One region of the Streptomyces sp. NBC_01190 genome, then DNA from elsewhere that is predicted to be linked to it. Evidence: riboswitches for the same ligand, from Rfam matches in the RefSeq annotation. Region 1 holds a riboswitch; each other region holds the start of a gene.

What was found. A riboswitch is a leader RNA that binds a small molecule or an ion and turns the genes downstream of it on or off. The one in region 1 is predicted to bind cyclic di-AMP.
Region 2: it holds a riboswitch for cyclic di-AMP, as region 1 does, so the genes downstream of both, OG519_RS04535 (peptidoglycan DD-metalloendopeptidase family protein) here and OG519_RS21670 (NlpC/P60 family protein) in region 1, are expected to answer to the same signal.
Region 3: it holds a riboswitch for cyclic di-AMP, as region 1 does, so the genes downstream of both, OG519_RS14135 (peptidoglycan DD-metalloendopeptidase family protein) here and OG519_RS21670 (NlpC/P60 family protein) in region 1, are expected to answer to the same signal.
Region 4: it holds a riboswitch for cyclic di-AMP, as region 1 does, so the genes downstream of both, OG519_RS12110 (transglycosylase family protein) here and OG519_RS21670 (NlpC/P60 family protein) in region 1, are expected to answer to the same signal.

What each region holds. Positions count from the first base shown of each region.
Region 1 covers NZ_CP108580.1:5,150,645-5,154,846, reverse strand. The annotation lists gene pcrA (DNA helicase PcrA) at 1-680, opposite strand, end outside; gene OG519_RS21675 (NlpC/P60 family protein) at 976-2,115, shown strand; cyclic di-AMP (ydaO/yuaA leader) riboswitch at 2,318-2,474, shown strand; gene OG519_RS21670 (NlpC/P60 family protein) at 2,481-3,584, shown strand; gene OG519_RS21665 (dihydrodipicolinate synthase family protein) at 3,581-4,202, opposite strand, start outside.
Region 2 covers NZ_CP108580.1:1,076,174-1,080,375, forward strand. The annotation lists gene rho (transcription termination factor Rho) at 1-580, shown strand, start outside; gene OG519_RS04535 (peptidoglycan DD-metalloendopeptidase family protein) at 704-1,564, opposite strand; cyclic di-AMP (ydaO/yuaA leader) riboswitch at 1,569-1,751, opposite strand; gene OG519_RS04540 (GNAT family N-acetyltransferase) at 2,124-3,140, opposite strand; gene OG519_RS04545 (uridine kinase) at 3,235-3,861, opposite strand.
Region 3 covers NZ_CP108580.1:3,425,574-3,429,775, reverse strand. The annotation lists gene OG519_RS14145 (DUF4240 domain-containing protein) at 1-312, shown strand, start outside; gene OG519_RS14140 (N-acetylmuramoyl-L-alanine amidase) at 285-1,004, opposite strand; cyclic di-AMP (ydaO/yuaA leader) riboswitch at 1,604-1,740, shown strand; gene OG519_RS14135 (peptidoglycan DD-metalloendopeptidase family protein) at 1,753-2,973, shown strand; gene OG519_RS14130 (hypothetical protein) at 3,371-3,676, opposite strand; gene OG519_RS14125 (SpoIIE family protein phosphatase) at 3,986-4,202, shown strand, end outside.
Region 4 covers NZ_CP108580.1:2,901,715-2,905,916, forward strand. The annotation lists gene OG519_RS12100 (septum formation initiator family protein) at 1-118, opposite strand, end outside; gene eno (phosphopyruvate hydratase) at 274-1,554, opposite strand; gene OG519_RS12110 (transglycosylase family protein) at 1,789-2,508, opposite strand; cyclic di-AMP (ydaO/yuaA leader) riboswitch at 2,515-2,665, opposite strand; gene OG519_RS12115 (transglycosylase family protein) at 3,033-4,118, opposite strand.

The sequences.
Region 1 (4,202 bases):
CGGCAGACCAGCGCCATCAGCCGTTTGGAGTCGGCGGCGTCGTAGATCGAGAAGGACGAGGTGAAGCCGAGCGACTTCGACTCGCGGCGCAGGATGCGGACGCAGGCGCTGTGGAAGGTGGACACCCACATGACGTTGGCGCGCGGGCCGACCAGCTCCTCGACGCGCTCCTTCATCTCGCCGGCCGCCTTGTTGGTGAAGGTGATGGCGAGAATGGAGCCGGGGTGGACCTGCCGGGCGCCCAGGAGGTGCGCGATGCGGTGGGTCAGCACCCGGGTCTTGCCCGAGCCGGCGCCGGCCACGATGAGCAGCGGTCCGCCGGCGTGCTCCACGGCCGCGCGCTGCTGCTCGTTGAGCCCTTCGAGCAGCTTCGCGGGGTCGGCGACGGGGCGGGCGGCACCGTCGCGGTAGTGCGCGTCACGCGGCGGTCCGTCGAACCGGTCGCCGAAGAGGTGGTGCGGTACGTCCTCCTCTTCGGGACCGCCGGGGCCGCCGGGGTAGCCGGGACCGTCGGGGTCGCCAGGACCATCGGGACCCTCAGGGCCGCCGCGCCAGCCCGGCTCGCCGGGGTCGCCAGGTCCGTCCGCCGGCTCCGGCGGTTCGTGCGCCGCGGCGTCGGACGGGCCGTTGGCGGCGGCGTCGAAACCGGCCAGGAAGTTATCGTCAAAGAGGCTGCTCATCGCTGACCGAGTCTAGTGCCGCCGGTTCGGTCGGGGTCGGCTGAGCCGGGCTGATCGGATCTGGTCGATTCCGGTCGGCACATTCAGCACGCGGATGCCGTCGGTGCCCGCGCCGAACCACCGCCGTCGCCGTAACCCCTCTGTCGCCTTCCGTGACCGTAGCGGGGGGCGGCGAGGGGTTCGGCAAAACATTACGAAAAGGTATCGGGCCTATCGGACACCGCTCTTCCCAGCAGGCCACCGCTTTGGTTACGGTGCGGCACCAGGCAGAGCGTCCGGAAGGAGTCCGCCCGCCATGGCGACGCACCGTAAGGCCCGTACCGCGATACTGAGCGCCCCCGGCCCCCGAGCGGCCGTGGGGCTCACGACGGCGGCGCTGGCCACCGTGACGCTGATGACCGAGAGCGCGAGCGCGACTCCCGCGCCCGCCAAGCCCGCGCAGCCGTCGATCGCGTCGGTCAAGGCGAAGGTGGACTCGCTGTTCCACCAGGCCGAGGTCGCCACCGAGAAGTACAACGGCACCAAGGAGAAGACGGACCGGCAGAACGTCACCGTCAACAAACTGCTGGCGCAGGCGGCCCAGAAGACGCAGGCGCTCAACGACTCCCGCCGGGTGCTCGGGCTCTACGCCGCCGCGCAGTACCGGGACGGCGGTGACACGACCACCACCCGCTACCTCCTGGCGCCCGACCCGTCGTCGCTGGTGGACCAGGTACACCTGACCGACGTGATGGCCAAGCGGCAGAAGTCGGCGGTGGACTCGTACCGCACCCAGCAGGCGGCGGCCAGCCGGCAGCGGCTCGCGGCGGCCAAGAGCCTGGATGTGCTCACCGCCCAGCAGACCCAGCTCAAGGCCGCCAAGAGCGACGTACAGGACAAACTGGGCCAGGCGCAGCACCTGCTCAACAGCCTGACCGCGCAGGAGAAGCAGCGGCTGGCGGCGCTCGCGGCCAAGCAGGAGGCCGAGGCCAAGGCGAAGGCGGCGGCGCTGGCGGCCAAGGAGAAGGCGAAGGCGAAGGCCGAACAGGAGGCGGCGGCGGCCGCCGGCAGCAAGGGCGCCGACGCGCCCACATCGCCGGTCAACTCCTCGGTCGCCGAGCAGGCCATCGCGTTCGCGCAGAAGCAGATCGGCAAGCCGTACGTGTGGGGCGCGACCGGGCCGGACTCGTTCGACTGCTCCGGACTGACGCAGGCGGCCTACAAAGCGGCCGGCATCGACCTGCCGCGGACCACCTACGACCAGGTGAACGTCGGCACGCGGGTGTCGGAGGACGACCTCCAGCCGGGCGACCTCATCTTCTTCTACAGCGACGTCAGCCATGTCGGGCTCTACATAGGCGACGGGGAGATGATCCACGCGCCGCACACCGGGACGGTCGTGAAGATCGCGCCCATCACCGAAATGCCCTTCTACGGCGCGGTACGCCCGTATTGATCCGGCGATCGGCTCCCGGCGGCTCCCGAGACCATCGGCACGACCCTCCCCCCGGCCCCGCCAAACCCCCAGAAGCCAACACAACCCGAATGATCACAAAGCGATTTCGGTCACATTGCGATCCAAACTTCCCAAGCGCCGCTGAAGTTGACTAGCGTAGCCCGCTAGGTGACCTGCTTCCTGCCGGTGCGAGTGCCGGCACACGTCACCTCCGCTCAATCCGGCTCCGGCCGGAGCCGGGGACCCACGCAGTCAATATGGGGTGAATCGGGACGGACGCCGCAGGGCGTCGGGACCGTAGGGCGACCTTTCCCGCCCGAACCCGTCAGCTAACCCGGTCGGCGGTACACGGAGGGAGCGCCTCCTTGGCGTCGCACCGCAAGCCGCGTACCCGCATACTCACCACCTCCGCCCCCCGGGCGGCAGTCGGAGTCACCGCGGTGGCGGCCCTGGCGTCCGTCACTCTGCTCAGCGAAGGCGCGAGCGCCGCTCCGGCGCCGGCCAAGCCCTCCATCAGCGAGGTCAAGAAGCAGGTCGACAGCCTCAACCAGCAGGCCGAGGTGGCCACCCAGCAGTACGACCAGGCCAAGGAGAAGACCGACACCCAGCGGGCCAAGGCCAATCAGCTGCTCGAGCAGGTCGCGCAGAAGACCGAGAAGCTCAACGAGACGCGCCGGGTGCTCGGCCAGTTCGCGAGCGAGCAGTACCGCGAGGGCGGTATGGACGCGACCACGCAGCTACTGCTTTCGGCCAATCCCGAGGCGTTCCTCGCGCAGACCCACATGATGGACCGGGCCTCCCTCACGCAGGAACAGGCGCTGAAGACGTTCCAGATCCAGCAGGAGCAGGCGGCGATCCAGCGCTCCCAGGCCAGTGCGAGCCTGAGCGAACTCACCTCCGCGCAGGCGAAGCTGGCCGCCCAGAAGAAGAACGTGTCGGCGAAGCTGGCCGCCGCCCAGAAGCTGCTCAACAGCCTCAACGCCGAGCAGCGCGCGCGGATCGCCGCGATGAACAGGCCGCCGGCGTCTTCGACCGGGTTCGCCAAGTCCAGTGCCGGCGGTAGTTCGTCGTCCGGTTCGTCCGCGTCCAGCGCGAGCTACAACTACAACGGCCCCGCCTCCGGCCGCGCCGCCGCCGCGATCCAGTTCGCCCTCGCGCAGCGCGGCAAGCCCTACGTCTCGGGCGGCACCGGCCCCGGCGCGTACGACTGCTCCGGCCTCACCCAGGCCGCGTACGCCGCCGCCGGGATCAAGATCGGCCGCACCACCTGGGACCAGGTCACCGACGGCACGTCCGTCTCCGAGGCCGACCTCCGCCCCGGCGACCTCGTCTTCTTCTACTCCGGCATCAGCCACGTCGGTATCTACCTCGGCAACGGCCAGGTCGTGCACGCCCCGCACACCGGCGCCGTCGTGGAGATCGCCCCGATGAGCTGGATGCCCTTCGCGGCGGCCCGCCGCATCGCCTAGGACGGATCGCCCGGAACGGCGGGGTTTGCCGCGTGCGCCAGCCCCGCCGGATCAGCCTTTCCGGTCGGCCTGGCCGGCTTGTTCGGCAGGGCCCGCTCATCCAGCCAGGCCCGCTCATCCAGCCAGGCCCGCTCATCCAGCCAGGCCGGCTCGTTCGGCCTGGCCCGCTCGTCGGGCTTGGCCGGCCCACCCGCCACCTCGGCCAGCCGGCTCAGCGTCGCGTCCAGCGCCGCGCGTCCGGCGGGCAGCAGCGGCAGCCGTACGTCGGGGGTAGGGACGAGGCCGCGCGCGTGGAGCACCCCCTTGATGACCGTGGGGTTCGGTTCGCCGAAGGCGGCGGCCGACAGCCGGGCCAGCCCGTGCCCGAGCGCCCGCGCCCGGACGACGTCGCCCACCCGCCACGCGGCGGCCAGCTCCACGAACCGCTCGGTCGCCAGGTGCGCCGAGGCGAGGATCGCGCCCGCGGCGCCCAGGGCGAGCAGCGGCGAGACGAAGAGGTCGTCCCCGGCGAGCACCGCGAAGCCCGGCGGCGGATCGCCGAGCAGTTCCACGGTGTCCTGGTCGATGCCGCCGACCGCCAGCTTGACGCCGATGACCATCGGCAGCCGTCCCAGCGCG
Region 2 (4,202 bases), 4.1 Mb from region 1:
CACCTTCGACCAGCCGGCCAGGCAGCACATCGCGGTCGCCGAACTCGCCGTCGAGCGGGCGAAGCGACTGGTGGAGCTGGGGCAGGACGTGGTGATCCTGCTGGACTCGCTGACCCGGCTGTGCCGGGCGCACAACACGGCCGCCGCCGGCAGCGGCCGCACCCTGTCCGGCGGGGTGGACGCGGCGGCGCTGATCGGTCCCAAGCGCTTCTTCGGCGCGGCACGGCTGGCCGAGGAGGGCGGTTCGCTCACCATTGTGGCCACCGCGCTGGTGGACACCGGTTCACGCGCCGACGGCTTCTACTACGAGGAGCTGAAGAGCACCGGCAATATGGAGCTGCACCTCGACCGGGCCCTCGCCGAGCGGCGGATCTTCCCCGCGGTGGACGTCACCGTCTCCGGTACGCGGCGCGAGGAACTGCTGATCCCGGCCCCCGAGCTGTCGGTGGTGCGCGGCCTGCGGCGGGCGCTGAGCGGCCGCGACGCCCAGTCCGGTCTCGAGGTCATGCTGGAGCGGATCCGCCAGACGCCGGACAACGCGGCCTTTCTGCGGCAGATCCAGGGCACGCTCCCCGGCTGAGCGGTCCGGGCCGCGCCCGGCCGGGGACCGCCCGGGCAGCCACCGCCCGGGCAGCCGAAGCCGCGAGCCCGGCCGGCTGGTGGGCCGGGCGGGCTCGGGCAGGGGGACTCGGGGTGCGGAACGTCAGAAGGTGACGCCGTGCGAGGCCAGGTACGCGATCGGGTCGATGTCCGAACCGTAGGACGGCGTGGTGCGCACCTCGAAGTGCAGGTGCGGTCCCGTGACGTTGCCGGTGGCGCCGGAGATGCCGATCTCCTGGCCCTCGGTCACCGTCTGGCCGGCCGACACCAGCGGCTGGGTCAGGTGCCCGTACAGGGTGTACTTGCCGTCGGCGTGCTTGATGATCACGTCGTTGCCGTAGGCGCCGTCGGCGCCCGCGGAGTAGACCGTGCCGGCCGCGACCGCGTGCACCGGGGTGCCGGAGCCGACCAGGAAGTCGACCCCGGTGTGGTAGCCGCTGGACCACATGGAGCCCTCGGCGTGGTACGGGGTGCCGATGGCGGCGTCGCCGACCGGCTTGGTGTAGCCGGAGTCGGCGGCCACGGGCTTGGCGGCGAGTTCGACGCCGACCGGAGCGGCCTTGGCGGCCGGCGCCGGGGCGGGGGCCGCGGCGGGCTTCGCCGGTGCGGCGGCGGGCTTCTGCGCCGTGCCGGGGTGCAGCACGAGGTGCTCGCCCGGGCGGATCAGGTTGGGGTCGGCCCCGATGACGGCCTTGTTCTCCTGGTAGAGCCGGTGCCAGCCGCCCACCACATGGTGGGTGCGGGCGATCTTGGAGAGCGTGTCGCCGGGCGCCACCACGTAGCCGCCCGGCTTGGCGTGCCCCGCCGGGTGGGTGGTCGCGGACGCCGGCGCGGCGGGCGCGGCCGAGGCGGTGGCGGCGCCGACCAGCGGCACCGCGAGGGCGGCGGCCCCGGTGCCGGCCACGACGCAGATACGGGTGAGCCGGCTGAGGCCGGTCTTGCGATGCTGTCCCTTTGCGGGCATGGGGAAGAGTCCTCTCCTACGCCTGCGAGGTGAGCTGTCGGGTTCGGGCAGGAGATGCCCGGCCATCGCGTCGTACCGGCGCGCGCTGCGCGCGGGATACGGGCGGTGTCTTCACCCCGAGCCGTCCGCGTGGTGCGTGACGGCGACTTACCTGGGTCCCCCGCTCCTGCCACGGTGTTCGAGTGTCCGGCGTTCCGGGCGGCGGCAGGATTAGGCGATCCGCCCGACGGTCTGGGTGCGGGCGTCGGCCCGCAGACCGGAAGCTAGACGCTGCTCGGCGCGGGGAGCAACCATGGCCGAGTTTTCGGGCATTCGGGATCTTCCGGCCGTTCACCCCCCGCGACCGGCCGTCTTCGGCGTGTGTACGCGCCGCTCACCCGATGTCGAGCAGCGGGGGACCCACCGTGACAAACCGGCATGATCGCCTACCGAACGCGTCCACGCCTGTTCGAACGGTGTTCATGTCGTGATGCCGCTCACGCCCTCGAATAAAGAGCGGTTGAATGACCGGATTGGCAGGATCGGCGGCTTATTTCGCTTTCTGGCCGAGACGGTCGGCTCAGTAGGTACCCGGTGTGCCGCCGATCCGCGCGTCGAGCGTCCGGCTGAGCCGGTAGGCGACCGGCCGGAAGCCGAAGGCCGGCCAGTGCCCGGCCGCCGACCCGGACGCGGACGGCCAGCGCGCCGACATATAGCGGTGCCCGTTGTCGTAGGCCCAGGCCAGGGCGGTGGCGAGCAGCACCCGGCTGATCCCCTCGCCGCGGGCGGCGGGTTCCACGTACGCCTCGGCCAGTTCCACGCACGACTCCGGCACCACCGGGTCGGGGATCGCCGGGTGGAGCAGCACCATGCCGATCTCCTCGCCCCGGCGGGCCGCGATCCAGGCGCCGCAGCGGGGGTCGGCGAGGGCGTCCGCGTAGCGCAGCCGCAGGGCGGCCAGCGCGCGCTCGGGCTGGGGCTGGAAGATGCCGGCCTCGCGCTGCCGGCGCGAGGACTCGGCGGCCATCCGGCCGATCTGCGGCAGGTCGCCGGGGCCCGCCCGGCGGATGCCGAGCCCTTCGACACCGCGGGGCTGCCGCCCGCGCGGCTTGACGCCCATCAGGCCGTGCACCAGTTCACGGCCGAAGCCGAGGTCGGACCAGGGCGCGGTGGCGGTGTCGCCGGCCGGCACCCACGCGTAGTGCACCATCCGCCGGTCGGCGACCAGCCGGGCGGCGACCCGCAGGTAGAGCGCGCGCAGCACCTCGCTCTCCCGGCCCGCGGGCAGCGAGTGGCCGCCGTGCGGGACCAGCGCGGAGCGCGGGTGACTGCGGAGCCCCGCCGGGTCGTCGGGGGTGAGGTCGACCGGGATCGCCGCGAGGTGCCCGATCAGATTGCCGTCGCCGTCCAGCGCGCGGCAGGCTTCGAGGCCGGGCGCGGTGTGCAGCTTGCCGAGCAGTTCCTCGCCCCGCACCGGGCCGTCGGCGAGCCAGGAGCGCTGGGACGGCGGGCGGCGGGCGCGCGTGAACCAGCGGTCGTAGCGCTGTGCGGCCAGGGGTATGTGCTCGGTGGTCAGCGGCGCGATGGCGACAGTCATGGTGCTCGTGGACGCTAGCGGGGCGCGCGCCCTCACGGCAAGGCGGCCCGGCCCGCCGTGGGAACGGGGTGCGGTCCGTCCGCCGGGCGGGGGTTCAGCCGGTCCAGGCCGGGTGGCGGGGATCGTCGGCGCGGACCAGCACATCGGCGGCCTCCTCCGGCATCGCCTCGTGCGCGTAACGGTCGTAGGCGGGCAGCGTCCACCGCTGGTCGGCCGGGGTGCGGCGCTCCAACGCGGCCCGGGAGAGCCGCAGATGGACGGTGAGGTCGAGCGGCAGCCCCTGGCCGAGCAGCAGCGGTCCGTCGAGTACCAGGACGCCGCCCGGCGGCAGTTGGACGTAATCGGCCCGGGTGGAGCGGTCGGTGCGCGGGTCGCGCAGCGACGGCAGCGCGCGTCCGGTGCCGCCCGGGCCGAGCGGCTCCAGCACCTCGCGGCGCAGCGCGCCGGTGTCGAGCCAGAGTTGGTAGTAGGCGTCGACGTCCTCGTGTCCGTACTCCAGGCGCAGCGAGGCGGGGCGCCAGAAGCTCTCCGCGCGGACCCGGAGCGCGGGGTGGCCGAGGGCGGGCAGCGCGGCGGCCAGGGCGTCGGCGAGGTTCCCGGTGCCGGCGGCGGGGGCGCCGTCGACCGCGACCCGCCACCAGGGTCCGGGCGGTGGGGTCGTCGCGACGCGTTCGGCGAGGATCTCGGCCAGCCGGGGCCAGGTGATCGGGGTGAGCTGCACACCGCCCATCCTGGCCCATCCGGCCCGGCACGGAACGGATGGGCCAACCGGGAAGGCGGGGGCCGGCCCGGGTCGGCTCTCACTCGTTCGGACTCGTCCGGCGAAAGCGGTCGTGTTTCTTGCCGGGCCGGACGGCCGGACGGAGCGGATACGGAGTGATACGGCGTGATACCGCGTCAGCGGCCAGGTCAGCGGGGAACCTCGGACCCGGCCCGGGGCGAGGCGGGTCCGAGGCGGGGGGCGCGCTCTCATCCGGGTGGCGGAAATTGGTGACAAATCACCCATTTGCCACCGAGCATGATCTATTACTTTTTGTGAGCCTGGAAGAACTCAAGGTGACC
Region 3 (4,202 bases), 1.7 Mb from region 1:
CGCCCCCGGGCCGCGTGGCCCGAGGACGCCTGGCCGCAGTGGGAGTCGCTCGGCTGGCTCGCCCCGGAGGCGTATCAGCAGCTCACCGGCGCCGGGGAGGAGAGCGGCGCGTCCTTCCGCGCCGCCGCCCGTACGCTGCTCGACTCCGCCGCGTGCCGCCCGCCCGGGCTCACCCCGGCCGGCCACCGCTGGTCGGTCCTCGACGAGCCGGAGTCGGTCCGCCGCCTTCCCCGGCTCACCGCGATGTTCCCGCTGGGCCCGGCGGACGACGCGGCGGCGTTGGTTCAGACGCCGTTGACCAGGCGGATATAGCGGACCCAGTCCCAGTTGGGACCGGGGTCGGTGTGGTCGGCGCCGGGCACCTGGGAGTGGCCGAGGATGTGATCGCGGTCCTTGGGGATGCCGTACTTGTCGCAGACGGCCGCGGTGAGGGCGGCGGAGGCGTGGTAGAGGGCGGTGGTGAAGTACGAGGGGTCGTCGACCCAGCCCTCGTGCTCGATGCCGATGCTGCGGGTGTTGTAGTCCCAGTTGCCCGCGTGCCAGGCCACGTCGTGCTCGCGGACGCACTGGGCGATGGCGCCGTCGGCCGAGCGGACGACGTAGTGCGCGGTGGCGGCGTGCTCGGGGTCCTGGAAGAGGCTGATGGTGTCGGTGAAGGTCTCCTGGGTCACATGGATCACCACCAGTTCGACCGGGTACGTCGAAGGGCGGTTGGCGGCCGTGTAGTTGGCGGTGCTGGCCGGCGCCCAGGCGGCGCCGGGGTAGTCGACCGCCGTCGCCGCGGACGCGGTGCCCGCTGCGACGGCCAGTCCGCCCGTGAGGGCCGCGCCGGCGCCGAGGGCGAGGCCGCGGCGGAGCAGGGAGCGGCGGTCGGGGTCTTCGGGGAGCGGGTGAGGCGCCGCGGCGGGGAGCGGACCGGAGGGCGCGGGACGGGCGTCGGGGTGCGCCTCGGGGTGTGTCCCGGGGTGTGTGCCGCTTCGTTGGGGTCGGTTGGCTCGTAGCATGGCGGGCTCCCGGTGGGGTCGGTCGTGGGGGTCGACTACTTGTACGGGTCCATGACAAGGGCGGAGCCTGCTCATCGTGGCGCCGGGACGCCCGGCCCGCCTAGGGCGTGTTTTAGAAGTCCCGTCTGTCTCACGGCGTCTGGCACGCACGCTCGCTGCGTTGTCGGGCTCATCCGAGTAGGCCCACTACGAGGACGACCCTCCGCCTTGCGATCGCACGCACCAGACGCCGTGAGCCCCGCCCTGCGGGCGGACGACGCTACTTCTAAAACACGCCCTAGCGATGCGCCCATGGTCAGAGGCCTGGACCTGTGGCGCCGATCGCATACGACCACCAAGCCCACCTCCTGTCGCCCCGTCACCGTGTCATTTCGTTGACATTCGCTCACTGAACGTAGCTGTCCGGTCAGCTTTACATAACAACTGACACACACTCACGTCACCGCTCGGCCACACCGAGTGCCCGCATTGCCCCGCTTGGGGGACTGATGCCGGATTGCTTCCGCAGCCCAACTCTCCGATTCGGCTTGGAAAACCTCTCCGGCTCTATTAACGTTCGATAACGCAGCGCGGTCGTCACCACCGCCGTAAGAGGCGGCACCGTGCGCTTGCCGAATCCCGTCCGCGGGAACCGGGGACCCAACACCTGGGGTGAATCGGGCAGCAGCCAGGCCCGTAGGAGACCTTCCTGCTCCGAACCCGTCAGCTAACCCGGTAGGCGAGAGGGAAGGAAAGGAGTGCGCCCACAGTGGCGTCGAACCAACCTGCCTACGCACCTGCCCGGCCCGAGAGTGGATCCGCCGGGGAGTGGGACGAGTTTCCCGCGGGCTTCCCCGTCGACTACCGGGCTGACTACCCGACAGATGGTTCGGCGGCCGGCTCGACCGAGCGGCCCGCTGCCGCCCCGCTGCCGCTGCCCCTTCCCGTCGCGGACCCCATGACCCTCACCGTGCCCGTACCCCGGCAGCGGACCCTTGCCCGTGGCTCCGCGGCCCTCGGCATAGCGGCGATGGCCGCCGTCGGGGCGGGCGGGGTGGCCGCCGCGGCGACCGGCACCGTAGCGGGACCCGGTCTCGCGCCGGCGCCGCTGCCCGTATCGGCGCCGGTCACCGTGCCGGACGCCGCGCCCGTCTCCGTACCTGATTCCGTACCGGATTTCGTGCCGCGGTCCGCGCCGCTCCCGGCGCCGGCCTCCGTACCGGAAACGCCGCCGGCGGCCCCCCGGTCCCGGCCGCAGCCGCTGCCGGAGCTGGCGCCGGTCAGCGCCCCCGCCCCCCTCAGCACTCCCGCCCCCCTCGACGCCCCCGCTTCCGACGAGCCCGCGACCGCGCTCCCCGACCCGGGCGCGGCGCTGCTGACCCGGATCGTCACCCAGGCCACCGAGGCCCGGGACGCCGTCGCCCGCGGCGAACGGGAAGCCGCCGACAAGGCCGCCGCGCAGCAGGCCGCTCGCGCCGCCGCCGAGCGGAAGGTGCGCGAGCAGGCCGCCGCCGCGAAGGCCGCCGCCGAGGCGAAGGCGAAGGCCGAGGTGGCAGCCGCCGCCCGCGCCGAGGCCGAGCGGGTCGCCCGGTTCGCCGCCTCCTACATCAAGCCGGTCTCCTGCTACACCCTCACCGCGGGCTTCGGCGAGTCCGACCCGTGGGGCAACATCCACGCCGGGCAGGACTTCAACGCCCCCACCGGCACCCCGGTCCACGCCGTCCACGGCGGTACGGTCACCTCGGCCGGCTGGGCGGGCGCGTACGGCTACCGGGTGGTCGTCGCCCTCGATGACGGTACGGAGCTGTGGTACTGCCACCTCTCCACGATGGTCGTCACCGCGGGCCGCGTCACCACGGGCGACACGATCGGCCGAGTGGGCGCGACCGGAAACGTCCCGGCGCCCCATCTCCACCTGGAGGTCCGCCCCTCGGGCGGCGACGCGGTCGACCCGCTGCCGTGGCTCGTGGCGCACGATGTGGCGGTCTGAGGCGGCGCGGTTCGCTCGATCGGGGCATCGGTTCGGCCGGTGGCCGGGCGGGGCGCCAGTGGACGCGCTACGGTGGCGGTGCGGCCGGGCGGGTCCCGGTCGTGAGGTGTACGACGGGGTGGGCGGGCAGGCGGGGTAGGACCCGATCGGCCCGTGTGACCCGTCGTCCCAAGAACGTTCCGAGGCCGCGTGTCGGGCCGGCGGGCCGCTCGCCCGAAGGTGGCCGCCCAGGCCATCCGTACGGGACGGGTACGGCTCACGGGCCCTACGAACGGCCCGGTCCGGCCCGCCGCGGCACCGTACGACCTGTGCTCAGCGGCGCGACATCCCCCATACGCCGGCGGTCCTGGCTACTCCCCCCCAGCCTGGGCCGCCGGTCCTTTTCCCGGCCGGCCGGCTACTCCCCGCCGCGCCCGGCCACGAGCCAGGACGCCGCCGCCATGCCGCCGGCCAGCGCGAACACCGCCGGCCACGAGCCGACCTTCTTGGCCAGCGGATGCGCTCCGGCGAAAGCGGCGACGTAAGCCCCGGTGAGTCCGGCCGCGGTCGCCACCCCCGCCTGCCGCTGCCAGGACCGCGCGGCCACCGCTCCGGCGGCGACCAGCGCCACCCCGCCCAGCTCCCGCCGCTTGGTCCACCGGGCCACTCCGTACCCGCCGACCAATCCGCCCGCGGCCACCAAGCTCGCCGACACCCCAGCCATCGTGTTCCTCCTTGTCAGCGCTTGTCGGCGCTCGTAAGCACCTGTCAGCGCGCGTCAGCGCGGTACGGCGCGGTGGGCTGCCCTGTGCGGCCCGGTACGCCGATCACCCCCGAGGCTAGCCCGCCGCTCTTCCCGCGGTGGGTCCGCGGTGGCTACGCGGTGCCGCCGTGGTTCAGCCGTGGCGCCGAAGCGGCGCCGCGGGCGCCCTGGGGCCCGCGGCGAGTCGTCGCCGTGCCGGAGCCGTGGCTCCTCCGGGGGGACGCGCTAGGCTCCAAACATGGACAAATGTGTCGTTGAGCGCGGTCGCTGATGGGGCGACCGGTGGCGGCCGGTCCGGCCGGGACGATGCTGGAACCGACCCCGCTGGGCGCGGCCGTGGCCCTGATCGACCGCGGCGGCAACGTGCTGGCCTGGACGGACGCCGCGCAGGCCCTCCTCGGGTACAGCTCGCGGGAGGTCGTCGGCCGCCCGGCGGAGAACCTGCTGACGCGGCACCGCACCGCCGCCGAAGTGTCGGAGGGCGCCG
Region 4 (4,202 bases), 2.2 Mb from region 1:
GCCCGGTGAGCTTGTTGCGGCGCACCGGGCGCCGGGTCGCGGCACGGTAGACCCGGGCCTGCGCCTCCTGGCCGATGGCCTTCAGCCGGGCCGCGGTGGAGAACCGGTCCGCCTCCACGCCGTGACTCCCCTCGCCGTTCCTGCCGGCCGCCTTGCTCCCGTATATCCCGTATGTCCCCGCCCACGGTACGGGACCGGGTGCGGGGACATACGGAGGCGGGGCGCCGAGCCGTCCGGCTCAATACCCTGGGCGGTTCAGCGCCCGCGGCGCTTTCAGTGCTTGAAGCGGGGGAACGCCGAGCGCCCGGCGTAGACCGCCGCGTCGTCCAGGATCTCCTCGATGCGGAGCAACTGGTTGTACTTGGCGACGCGCTCGGAGCGGGCCGGGGCGCCGGTCTTGATCTGGCCGCAGTTGGTGGCGACGGCCAGGTCGGCGATGGTGACGTCCTCGGTCTCGCCGGAGCGGTGCGACATCATGCACTTGTAGCCGTTGCGCTGGGCCAGCTCGACCGCGTCCAGGGTCTCGGTCAGCGAGCCGATCTGGTTGACCTTGACCAGCAGCGCGTTGGCGGTGGCGTTGTCGATGCCGCGCTGGAGCCGCTCCGGGTTGGTGACGAACAGGTCGTCGCCGACGATCTGCACCTTGGTGCCGAGCTTGTCGGTGAGCACCTTCCAGCCGGCCCAGTCGTCCTCGTACAGCGGGTCCTCGATGGAGACCAGCGGGTACGAGGCGACCAGGTCCTCGTAGTACTCGGTCAGCTCGGCGGCGGACTTGTCCTCGCCCTCGAACTGGTACTTGCCGTCCTTGTAGAACTCGGAGGCGGCGACGTCCAGGGCGAGCGCGATGTCCTGGCCGGGGGCGTAGCCGGCCTGCTTGATGGCCTCGATGATGAGGTCGAGGGCGGCGCGGTTGGACTCCAGGTTCGGCGCGAAGCCGCCCTCGTCGCCCAGACCGGTGGACAGGCCGCGGGACTTCAGCACGCCCTTGAGCGTGTGGTAGACCTCGGCGCCCCAGCGCAGCGCCTCGGAGAAGGACTCGGCGCCGATCGGCGCGATCATGAACTCCTGGATGTCCACGTTGGAGTCCGCGTGCGAACCGCCGTTGAGGATGTTCATCATCGGGACCGGCAGGACGTGCGCGTTCGGGCCGCCGAGGTAGCGGAAGAGCGGCAGGTCGGACGCCTCGGAGGCGGCGTGGGCGACGGCGAGCGAGACGCCGAGGATGGCGTTGGCACCGAGCGAGGACTTGTCCGGGGTGGCGTCCAGGTCGAACATCGCCTGGTCGATGAGGCGCTGCTCCGTGGCGTCGTAGCCGACCAGCTCGGGGCCGATCTGCTCGATCACGGCGAGGACGGCCTTCTCGACGCCCTTGCCCTGGTAGCGGTTCTTGTCGCCGTCACGGAGTTCCAGTGCCTCGAAGGCGCCGGTGGAGGCGCCGGACGGGACTGCCGCACGGCCCGTGCTGCCGTCGTCGAGGCCGACCTCCACCTCGACAGTGGGGTTGCCTCGTGAGTCGAGGATTTCCCGGGCTACGACGACGTCGATGGACGGCACGTTGTCTCCTTCTCAGCAGGCTTCGATGTCTTCTCTTCTTTTTCCGGGACGAGCCTAACCGGCTTCGGCGTCCGGGGAGGCGCTCGCCCCCGCACCGGAGACGTAATACCCCGGCCGGGCACACCTGGGGGAGGGCGTGCCCGGCCGGGGCGGTCGAGGGGTTCGGCTGCCGTCAATCCGCTGTTCGGCCAACAGCCGTCGCGCGGCTGTGTGGAGGCCGCGCGGCGGGCGTGGTCAGCGCAGGTGCAGGTGCTGGCCCGGGAAGATGAGGTCCGGGTTGTTGACGATGCCGCGGTTGAGGTCGTACAGCTTCCGCCAGCCGCCCTTGACGTGGTGCGACGCGGCGATCCGGGACAGGGTGTCGCCGCCGACCACGGTGTACTCGCCGTGGCCCTTGCGGAACCCCTTGTGGTGGGTGGTGGTGTGGGTCGGGGTGCTGGGCTTCGGCGCCTTGGCGGGGGCCGGGGCGGTGGTGTTCGACGACGATGACGAGGCCGCCGACGATGACGACGACGACGCCGACGACGCTGCCGGAGCGGGCGCCGAGGACGACGCGGACGACGAGCCGCCGGAGTTGATGTCCGGCGCCGGACCACCCGCGGTCAGGCCGCCGGCCGACGCGCAGGACCAGGCACCCGGGCCCTGGAGCGCGAGCAGCTTCTCGGCGACGGCGATCTGCTGGTCCTTGGTGGCGAGGTCGGCGCGCGGCGCGTACTGGAGGCCACCGGCCGCTTCCCAGCTCGACTGGGAGAACTGGAGGCCGCCGTAGTAGCCGTTGCCGGTGTTGATGGACCAGTTGCCACCGGACTCGCACTGCGCCACCGCGTCCCAGGTGGCGACCGAAGCGGCGGAGGCGGAGGTGGCGCCGATCAGCGGTACGGCGATCGCGGTGCCGGCGACTCCGGCGAATGCGGCGTATCGGACAAGCTTTGAGGCACGACGGTGCTTACCCATGATGAATTCAGTCCTCACCGACGCCTACGAGGTGAGCTGTCGGGTTCGGGCGTGAGTTGCCCGGCCGGACCGCCTGTTGCTCATCGCGGCCATCTCGGCTTCACCCCAAGCCGGTCCCCGTCCTGGTGTACGTCCGCAGCGTGGGCGTGTGCTGTCCGGTGCTGCGGCGGCGTACGGCCGGGGTCCCGGCGGAAGACCTTGGGTCCCCCGCTCCTGCCTGCGGCGCTTTCGCGTCGGCTGTTCCCGTCGGGCGGCGGCAGGACTCGGCGTTCTGCCCGGCGGGGCCCGCTGTGGCGAGCGTGGAAACGTTAAGCACAAGGCAGCAGATAGGACAAACACCCCGATCACGTCGGCCAACTGGGCCCACGCGCTCGGGTCAGGACAAGAACCGCAGGTCACAGCGGTCGATTTCAGCGCTCCGCAAGCGGGTGGTCACAGCGGCCCGAGAGAGGCTTGTCACATCCCCACAGCGAGGAGGCGAGCGGTACGTCCGGTTTGTCGGCCGACCCTCATTTCCCCTTTTCTCAGTCGAGGTTGATGATCTGTCCTGGTTTGATGAGGTTCGGGTTGGCGCCGATCGCCTGCCGGTTGACGTCGTAGAGGTGGCGCCAGCCGCCGTCCACGCGCTCGGCCCGCGCGATGCCGGAGAGCGAGTCGCCGGCGCCGATCGTGTAGTGACCCGTGGGCGAAGTGCGCGAATCCTCACCCTTGTTGGTGGTATCGGTAGCGGTCGGGCTCGCCGGGCCGCCGTCGGCGATCGCGAAGACCTGGGTCCGGGTGGCCTGGTCCTGGGCGGCGAGCTCCTCGTCGGTCGGGCTGTACGGCTTCGCGTGCCGTCCCGTGCCGCTGCTCGCGTCCGGCGGGGCGACCGTGGCGCCGGAGGAGTCGGTGGGGGCCAGCGTGCTCGCGCCGGAGCCCGGCGTGGCGGGCGGCGGCGTGACGGTGGCGGGCGGCGCGGGGGTCCGCGGGGTGGACGGCGTCACCGGGGTGGTGGGGTCGGTAGCCGGGTCGCCGGGGTCGCTCGGATCGCCCGGGTTGCCCATCCCGGTCGTCGGCGGCGTGGTGGGCGTGACCGGGACACCGGGGGTCGTGGCGGGCGCCGAGGGATCCGCGGTGGGGGCGGTGGGCGTGGCGACCGGCGCCGAGGGGTCCGGGGTCGGAGCCGGCGTGTGCTCGCCGGGCTGCGCCGGGGTGGGCGCGGCGGTCGGATCGGTGGGCGGGCTGTCCGGCAGCAGACCGGTGCCCTCCTCGCAGCCCGGCCAGGCGCCCGGGCCGAGATTCGTGAGCATCTTCTCGGCCACGGCTATCTGCTGGGCCTCGGTGGCGAGATCGGGGCGCTTGGCGTACGCGTCACCGCCGTACTGGTCCCAGGTGTCCTGGGTGATGGCGAGGCCGCCGTAGAAGCCGTTGCCGGTGTTGGCCTGCCACAGGCCGCCGGTCTCGCAGAAGGCGACCCGGTCCCACGTACTGGGGTCCGCGGCCTGTGCGGTGGCGGCGCCGAAGAGCGGAAGGGCGATGCCGGCGCCCGTCGCGGCGGCCGTCGCCATGGTCACCACGGCCGCGGGGGTCGGTCGGGGACGGCGGTGCCGGCCGTTGCCTGACGAGAGCATTGCGGTCGCCTTTCATTCTGGCCCTACGCGCCCGCGCCCACCGCGTCGGTCCTGTTGACCTGCGGACTCGGCCGATCCGGCCGT